4 regions of the Desulfovibrio simplex genome follow, and region 4 is predicted to be linked to each of the others. Evidence: predicted binding sites of a transcription regulator. Region 4 holds the regulator's gene; each other region holds the start of a gene.
The links. Region 4 encodes sigma-54, which starts transcription at its own class of promoters, with help from an activator protein. Its sites were predicted from a motif close to CTGGCACGGNNNNTGCTT; they were not measured.
Positions count from the first base shown of each region.

Region 1: the regulator sigma-54 is predicted to act here: its motif matches at 1,394-1,411, upstream of ACZ5DH_RS09940 (NifB/NifX family molybdenum-iron cluster-binding protein).
Region 2: the regulator sigma-54 is predicted to act here: its motif matches at 1,264-1,281, upstream of speB (agmatinase).
Region 3: the regulator sigma-54 is predicted to act here: its motif matches at 942-959, upstream of ispD (2-C-methyl-D-erythritol 4-phosphate cytidylyltransferase).

Region 1 is NZ_AP042377.1:2,380,664-2,382,861, forward strand. It holds gene ACZ5DH_RS09930 (ATP-binding protein) at 1-36, opposite strand, end outside; gene ACZ5DH_RS09935 (nucleotide-binding protein) at 29-1,018, opposite strand; gene ACZ5DH_RS09940 (NifB/NifX family molybdenum-iron cluster-binding protein) at 1,026-1,376, opposite strand; gene amrB (AmmeMemoRadiSam system protein B) at 2,114-2,198, opposite strand, start outside.
Region 2 is NZ_AP042377.1:3,171,669-3,173,866, forward strand. It holds gene ACZ5DH_RS12905 (multidrug effflux MFS transporter) at 1-155, shown strand, start outside; gene ACZ5DH_RS12910 (hypothetical protein) at 379-912, shown strand; gene ACZ5DH_RS12915 (MnmM family RNA methyltransferase) at 916-1,095, shown strand; gene speB (agmatinase) at 1,391-2,198, shown strand, end outside.
Region 3 is NZ_AP042377.1:1,610,639-1,612,836, forward strand. It holds gene ACZ5DH_RS06515 (zinc ribbon domain-containing protein) at 1-457, shown strand, start outside; RNA gene rnpB (RNase P RNA component class A) at 705-1,065, shown strand; gene ispD (2-C-methyl-D-erythritol 4-phosphate cytidylyltransferase) at 1,122-2,198, shown strand, end outside.
Region 4 is NZ_AP042377.1:1,323,502-1,325,699, forward strand. It holds gene ACZ5DH_RS05485 (CTP synthase) at 1-458, shown strand, start outside; gene rpoN (RNA polymerase factor sigma-54) at 707-2,131, shown strand.

The DNA.
Region 1 (2,198 bases), 1.1 Mb from region 4:
GCCGCCCTTGCCGCTGATAACAACTATTTCACGCATGCCGTGCCTCCGCAGCGCCCTGCCCGTCACAAAGCCGCTCCACCGTTTCCGGCTGGCGCGCAGTGTCCTGCCGGGGCTGGCCGCCAATCCACCGGCGCAGCGCCTGTTGCAGGCTTTCAAAACGCCGGCGCCATGCCGGGGCATTGGCGCCTGGCCCCGTCGGCGGCAGATGCCCGCGCGCATAGCCCTCGGCGGCCTGAATATCAAAGGGCAACCGGGCCAGCAGGGGCAAACTTTCCGCAGCGCAATACTGCTCAAGGGCCGCATCGCCGGCTTCATTGCCTGGCATGCCTGCCCGGTTCATGACAACTGCCAGGGACAGGCCAAGTTTTCTGAAGGCCGCGTGGGCCAGCTTGAAATCGTATATGCCGAAGGGCGTGGACTCCGCCACCAGAACAAGAGCGTCCGCCATACGGGCCGTGGTCATGGCCGGGCAGCTCACGCCGGGGGGCGAATCAATGAGGATATCCGGGCCGTCTGGCGCAGCAGCGCCAGCGCCGGAAGCAGAAGCCTGCTCAAGAGCGCGCAGCAGGGGCGGCGACATGGCCTCGCCTACCCGGCTTTTTCCCATAAGCAGGGCCTGCTCACGGGCAGGATTCAGGTTCCACCGGCCCCATTGCAGGCTGCCCAGTTCGCGTCGGCCCCTGCTCAGGGCTGCGGGTCCGCAAACCTCGAAACAGCCGCCGCAGCCATGACACATATCCGCGAAAATTGTGGGCTTTCCCCCCAGCATGGCAATGGCCTTGTAGGCGCATATGTCAGCGCATGCCCCACAGGCCGTGCATTTTTCCGCATCGAGTTCCGGCACGGTCAGATACACGGGTTGGGGCGCGTCCAGATCAGGATGCAGGAAAAGATGCAGGTTCGGAGCCTCCACATCGGCGTCAACTATCAGGCAGGGCCGCGGCCAGACCACGGCCAGTGAAGCCGCCACCGTGGTTTTTCCCGCGCCTCCCTTGCCGCTGGCAAATGCAATGCGCATGGCAGTCCTACTTGTTGGGCGCTGCGGCCGGGCTGACGGAGCCTTCGGTATAGCAGCGCACGGCTTCGCCCACGCTGCGGCCGTCCAGGTCCTGATACACCTGCATGCCCGCAGCCCGCAAAGCGGTGAAAGCCTTGGGACCAACGTACCCGCTGAGCACGGCGCCAACGCCCAGAGACGACAGGCGCTCGGCCGTCTGTATACCCGCGCCTTGCGCCATGACCTGAGAGGCCCCGTTATCGACATATTCCGCTGTCATGCTTTCCGTATCCACCACCACGAATCCGGCGGCACGCCCGAAACGCGGATCAACCTGGGAATCCAGACCCGGCCCTTCGCTTGAGACGGCGATTTTCATAAATTCGCTCCTTTGCGCAGCCGAGGCCGCGCCATTAGTTTTGCTCAAATGAGCATAATCTTCACGCGCCGAATGTCAAGCCAATGTGCCGGATTTTTGCGACGAAAAAAGGGCCGGTTCAGGGCCGCTTTATACTTTGTGGGGGAGGGACCCTTTTGCAAAAGGGTCTCCTCCCCCACACCCCCACCCCCTAAAACTCTTATCGTCTTTTGCTGAACTATAAGAGAGTTGCTGGTCTCAAGCAGTGACTTTTGAGGCAGCGCCTTGCTGAAACTGCGCTTGCGCCTCTGCGGCGGGCGTCTGCTCCCGCAGCCGCAGAGCAATTTCAAGCGGCAGCCGTTAGGCGACGAAGAAGCCTTACGGATGGCGACAGCATCGCTAGTTAAATCGCTCTAAGGAGTCTCTGCCCCAGATACTGATTATACGGGGGCGACACAGGCAACAAAACAAAAAAACGGCCTTTTCATGAGCATGAGTGCATGAAAAGGCCGCCGTAAATCAGAGGGCTGTTAAGCTGCCGCCCACTCAGAGCATGTACCGTTGGAATTCGACACAGAAATACCAGGAAAGGCGCTCGTGGCTCCGTTATCCGGACTGTGTCGGCACGAGATGAATTTCCTGGTATATCAAGGAGAACAAGCCTTTTATGCAGGGAGTGTACTCTGATGGTACTCGACCGGAATAAAAGGCGAAGTTCGACACAGAAATACCAGGAAAGGCGCTCGTGACGACACAGTCTAGACGAGCCCGAAGCGCAACCCGGCATAGCCCACAACCCGGCTGGTATCGCCGGATGCCGCGGCCGAAGTGTCGTAGAGGCAG
Region 2 (2,198 bases), 1.8 Mb from region 4:
CCGGGCCGGGAACCGCTGTCCCTCTGGGGATAGTCTGCGCGGTGACGGGAAGCGCCGCCCTGGCTTTGAGCCTTATGGGCACCAGGGCGCTGCGCCTGCGGCGCGGACGGCTGGCCGCATCCGCACTGGCCGCATCTGACCTGGCCGAAAAATGATATGCGCCCCGGCTTTACGGCGTGCCGCATTGACGCGGGCTGGCCCGGATAGTACATATGGAGGCGCTTGCGACATTTTTCTCTAGGCCGTGCGGCATGAGCGCCTTTCAGGGTGTCTTTGCGCCGGGCATGGTCTGATGGTCTGTTCCAGAAATACGTGAGCCAAGTTCTGATGGCGCTTGGAGCCAGGGTGCTTGCGCCGCCAAAAAGTGAAGGAGTTTCCATGCCTGAGCCACAGAGCCAATTCCAGAGCGCCGTAGCCTCCATGATTGAAGCGGTGATGTTTGAAAACTGGCTGCGATTCTATTTTATCAGCGAAAAGCCCGATGCCGCTCCGGTAGACGGCGAAGCGCCGCTGTTTATGGCCGTGCCGGTCAAGGGTATGGAGCGCATTGCCGAACTCTACCCCCATCTGCTGCCCCTGGCCGATGAAATGAACGGTCAGGAAGTGACCTTTGAAATGTCGCAGCGCGCCATCTGCAACTTCGTGGCCACCCATGTGGAGGGCAAGAGCATAGCGCGCGACAGCGCGGCCATGATTTTCAACAGCTCCACCTTTCAGGTGCAGATGCAGCTTTTCAATACCTGGGTGCAGATGCACGAAGATCAGCTGGACCGAGGCTTCACGGAGTTCGGCGCGTGGCGCAAGCTGTTTGACGAATGGCGTCAGACCCCCGGCGCGCGTGAACTGGCGGAAAAGCTGACTCTCAGCATACAGGGGTCCCCGACCGCTGGCGGCAGGGAAACGGTGCAATAAGGCTTGAGCGGTGAGGGCCACGCGGGCGGCGCTGAAGAGGCGCAAGCCCTGGTCAGCAGGGTGCGGACGCTGCCGCTCCGGCGCTGGCGGGTGGTGCCCCTTGCCGATACCAACAGGGAGCGGGCCGCGGAAAGCCTGCTGCTGGTGGAGCGCCTGCCGGTAAAAACGTCGCAACAGCCATAAATCTGGGCTGGCGGCGTGCATCCGTGAGATAATTTTTTGTACAGCGGCAAGCCTGCAACGTGGGGCACAGGGCAGGAGAGTATAAGTTTTTAAACGAAACAGGATTTGTTCCTGAAATAAATTACAATAAATTACGCATAATTAAAGAAACTTATTTCTTAAACCCACTTGGCACGGCCATTGCAGAATAGAAAGTACCTTCCTTTCTTTTGCTGACAGCCTCCTCCAAATAAGACGGCCTGCCTCCCCAAGCGGGCCGTTTTATTTGGTTCATCCATACAGCCTGAGGATAGTCATGCAGCATTTTCTTGCATCCGAATACAGCCCCGCCCGGCCTGATCAGGCCGCCTTTCATATTATCCCCGTTCCGCTGGAGCAGAGCGTCTCTTACGGCGCTGGCACGGCCCACGGCCCTGAGGCTCTGCTCACGGCTTCCCAGCAGCTTGAAGCCTGGGAAAGCGGCCTTGCCCCCGGAGAATCAGGTTTTTATACCGCGCCGCCAGTGGACTGCAGCGGCCCTGTAGAAGGGGTCATTGACCGTATCGAGGCTGCCACGGCCCAGGCGCTTGCCTGCAATGCCGTGCCGGTGCTGCTCGGCGGCGAGCACACGGTGAGCCTTGGCGCATTGCGCGCCCTGGCCAGACAGGCGCAGAGCACGGGCGAACCCTTCGGCATCGTGCAGTTTGACGCCCATGCCGATCTGCGTTCAAGCTATGAGGGCAGCCCCTATTCGCACGCCTGCGTCATGCACCGCGCTGTGGCCGACCTGGGCCTGCCGCTGGTGCAGTTTGGCGTGCGCGACTTCTGCCGTGAGGAAGCCGAGGTGCGCAAGGCGCGCAACGTCACGCACTATGACGCCTATTTCATGGCCCGCGTGGGTCTGCCCGAGCTGCCCCTGCCCGAGGGTTTTCCGCAGCGGATTTACATCACCTTTGACGTGGATGCCTTTGACGCCTCCCTCATGCCCGCCACCGGAACGCCATCGCCCGGCGGCATGAGCTGGCGCGAGGCCCAGTTCATTCTTGAGCGTTGCGTTGAGGGGCGGCAGGTCGTGGGACTGGATGTGGTGGAGCTTGCCCCCATTGCGGGCCTGCACCACTGTG
Region 3 (2,198 bases), 290 kb from region 4:
AGTGAACCGCTCCCGTGAAGAGGAAAAAATGACTCTCATGGAAGAACTGCAGTTCCAGAAAGATGCGCTGGCCGAAATTGACCTCACCCACATGGCCATCAAGGCCGAACTTGAAGTCAAGCGTGACGGCCTTGAAGAAAAGTTGCAAAAAGGCAACGCCGCGCTTACCGAGCTCAATGCCAAACGCGCCCAGGTCAGCAAAGCCATTCCCCAGCCTGTCTTCATGCGTTATGAATTCATCCGCGAACGCCTGGAGCACCCCGTCATTGTGGCCGTTAAAGAAGGCATCTGCTCTGGCTGTCACATTGCCGTTCCGCCGCAGTCTTTCATCGAACTGCAGCGCGGCCAGCAGATTTTGAGTTGCCCCAACTGCCAGCGCCTCATTTTCTGGTGCGAACACTTCAGCGTGGCTGATGCGCCGCAATGCGCCCCCAAGCCACAGACGCTGACCGACTAAAACTTTTGGCTCATGAGCCAGGACCGGACCGCTCAGATTTAGAGCAATTTAACTTTTAAATTGCTCTGACGGCTGCGTGAGCAGACGTTCGCTGACGGAGGTGTAAGCGCAGTTTATCTGCGCGGTTAAACGCCGAAGTGAGCGTGCCTTGAACTTTGAGAATGTATATTCGCAAAGGTAATCTGCTCTAAGATCATGCGATCCGGTCTTGCGGCGTACCTTGCCGCCCATGCAGCCCCAGATTGCGGGAGTCGGACAGACCGTCGCCGCGGGTGAAAACCCGGGGAGGAAAGTCCGGGCTCCACAGGGCAGGACGCTGGGTAACACCCAGGAGGGGCGACCCTCGGACAGCGCCACAGAAAGCAAACCGCCCGACCCCTGGTCGGGTAAGGGTGAAACGGTGGTGTAAGAGACCACCAGATGCCGCGGTGACGCGGCATGCTCGGCATACCCCGTTCGGAGCAAGACCAAATAGGGAAGGCGGCTGGCCCGGCCACAGCCTTCCGGGTAGGTTGCTTGAGGGTGCGGGCAACCGCACTCCTAGAGGAATGACGGTCACACACGGGCAACCGTTGTGACAGAACCCGGCTTACAGTCCGACTCCCGCATACTGTCAGCCAAAGGCTCAATCATGCCTGAAAGTTCCATCCCCCCCCCAGGGCAGATCAAACCCTGGGCCATACTTCTGGCGGCCGGGCAGGGCAGCCGCCTTGCCGCCGCCGCTGGCGGGCGTGCCAAGCAGTTCCTGCACTGGCGGGGCGCGCCCCTGTACTGGCACTCCGCCAGAGCCATGAGCCGCAGCGCGGTAGTGGCGGGCATTGTTTTTGTTTTTCCCCAAAATGGACATGCGGAATACGAAGAGCGCCTGCGCGAACTCCACGCGACCGAAGACCTGGGCATTCCCTGGCTTACGGCTGTCGGTGGCGAAATGCGGCAGGATTCCGTACGAAACGCCCTGTCCGTATTGCCCGCGGATGCCCGTCATGTGCTTATCCACGATGCGGCGCGGCCCTTCCTGACGCCCGCTCTGGTGCGAAGCGTCTGTGAGGCTTTGCAGCGCGGCGCGTGCGGGGTTATTCCGGCCCTGCCCGTGACGGACACCATCAAGACCGTCGCTGACGGCCTTGTCACAGGGACCTTGCCGCGTCAGGCCCTTATGGCTGTTCAGACGCCGCAGGGGTTTTCTTCTGACCTTTTGCGCCAGGCGCATGCCCATGCACGGGAAACAGGCTTGAGCGTCACTGATGACGCCTCGCTGCTGGAAGCCCTGGGACACAAAGTTCATGTGGTCGAAGGCGAGGCTGCCAACGTGAAAATTACCAATCCCGACGATCTGGCTCTTTTGCACGATGTCCCTGCCCTGCCGCGTCCATGTACCGGCATGGGCTATGATGTGCATCGTTATGGCCGTGGTCGGCCCATGAGGCTGGGGGGAATTCTCATTCCCTCAGGCCCCGAGGTTGTGGCCCACTCTGACGGTGATGTCCTCCTCCATGCTCTTACCGATGCCGTGCTCGGCTGCGCGGGCCTCGGCGATATCGGCCAGCACTTTCCCGACAAAGACCCCCGTTTTGACAACATTTCTTCGGCGCTTCTGCTGGATCAGGTTCTGGACATGGCGCAGCAGGCAGGCGTGCGCCTGTGCCACGCAGATCTGACAGTGGTTGCCCAGACGCCACGCCTTGCGCCATACCGCGAAGAAATCAGAAAAAATATCGCTCGCCTGCTGGCTCTGCCGCCC
Region 4 (2,198 bases):
ATGTGGCGGAAATGGCCGACGCAAACTCCGAAGAATTCGACCACCGCTCCAAGCACAAGGTCATTTACCTCATGACCGAATGGTACGATTTCCGCACCAAGAACGTTGAAAAACGCGACGCTGGCAGCGACAAGGGCGGCACCATGCGCCTTGGATCCTACCCGTGCAAGGTTCTGCCCAATTCTCGCGCGTTTGAGGCGTACAAGAAAGAGCTGGTTGAAGAGCGCCACCGCCACCGCTATGAATTCAATAACGAATTCAGGGATGCTCTGGCGGAAAAAGGCATGGTTTTCAGCGGCACTTCACCGGACGGAAACCTTGTGGAGATAGTGGAACTGCCCGACCACCCCTGGTTTTTGGGCTGTCAGTTCCACCCCGAATTCAAATCCAGGCCCATGGCCGCGCATCCGCTGTTCCGTGAATTTATCACGGCAGCCAAAAAGCACGCCAAGGTGTAAGGCTTGCATGATCGCATCATAATTTGATGACAGGAAGAAGGGAGGGCGACCTCCCTTTTTCCGTTTCAGGACCAGCTGCGGTTCTTGAAGCCAACACCTTGAAAACAATGATGCAAAGCTTGGGCCAGCTCACGGATTGGTTTGTTTTTTGGTCGCGCAACCTCTGGCTATTGCATAATTTTTGCCACTATGGCACACTACTTGTAAATAAAATATTTTCTGCTGACCTTTCAAGACGGAACAGGCTCATGGCACTGGAACTTCGACAGCAATTAAAACTGACTCAGCAGCTCGTGATGACCCCGCAATTACAGCAGGCCATCAAGCTGCTCCAGCTCTCACGCATGGAGCTTCTCGAGACTGTGCAGCAGGAAATGCTGGACAATCCTTTTCTTGAAGAATCCCAGGGCGATGACACTTCGCCAGATTCAGGCGATGACAGGCGGGAAAAAGCCGCCGAAGAGGTGTACGATCAAGACCTGGCCAAGGATGCCGACTGGGAAGATTACCTGGGAGAGTTCGCAAGCACTCCCCGCCTTGTGCAGCCACGCGAGTTTGAGGTTGCTGAAGATATTTCGCCCCTTGAAGCGCGCTACTCGGCCAAGCCCACCCTCGAAGGCCACCTGCTGTGGCAGTTGCGTCTTTCCTCCCTCACAGAGACACAAAAAGACATAGGCGAAGTCATCATCGGCAACCTTTCTTCTGCCGGGTATCTGCACGCCAGCCTGGAAGAAATCGCACAGATGACGGAGTCTGATACGGCTGAAGTTCAGACGGTGCTTGAAAAGGTGCAACTGTTTGATCCTGTGGGCGTGGCCGCCCGTGATGCCCGTGAATGCCTGCTCGTACAGATAAAAAGCCTGAAGTATGACCGCGACCCCATACTGCTTGAACTCGTGCGCTCGCACCTGGAGGACCTTGAAGCCAAGCGCTACAAGCCCCTGCTGCGCAAATTCAAGCTGGATATGGAGGAACTGAAAGAATATCTGGACATCATCCAGAGCCTTGATCCCCTGCCTGGAGCCAGTTTTGGCGGTGGCGAACCAACCTATGTGAGCCCTGATGTTTTTGTGTACAAAATGGGCGATGAGTTCGTCATTCTGCTCAACGAGGATGGCTTGCCGCAGTTGCAGCTTTCCAATCTGAGCCAGATGGACATGAAGGGATCCTCAGATAAGGAAAAAGAATACTGTACAGAAAAAATGCGCTCGGCCAGCTGGCTCATCAAGAGCCTCTATCAGCGCCAGCGCACCCTGTACAAAGTGATGGAAAGCATCGTCCGGCACCAGCAGCCCTTTTTCGAGGATGGCGTGACGCGTCTGGCACCGCTTATTCTCAAGGATATCGCTGATGACATCAGCATGCATGAATCCACGGTAAGCCGCATAACAACAAACAAGTACGTGGCGACGCCGCACGGCATTTTTGAACTGAAATTTTTCTTCAACAGCGGTCTGGAGCTTGATGACGGCAGCCAGGTCGGCTCTGAGAGCGTTAAAGCCCTCATCAAGAAGTTCATTGCTGACGAAGACACCAGGTCTCCCCTGAGCGATGAACGCATTGGCGAAATGCTGAAAGAGCACCTTAAGGTCAACATCGCACGTCGCACTGTGGCCAAGTACCGCACTGCCCTTGATATTCCGTCGTCTTCAAGACGCAAGGAACATTTCTGACCTTGGCCTTGGCGCGGCACAAGCGCCGCTGCCCGCCTGAGGCAAAAAATTTTTAAAACAAGATGGT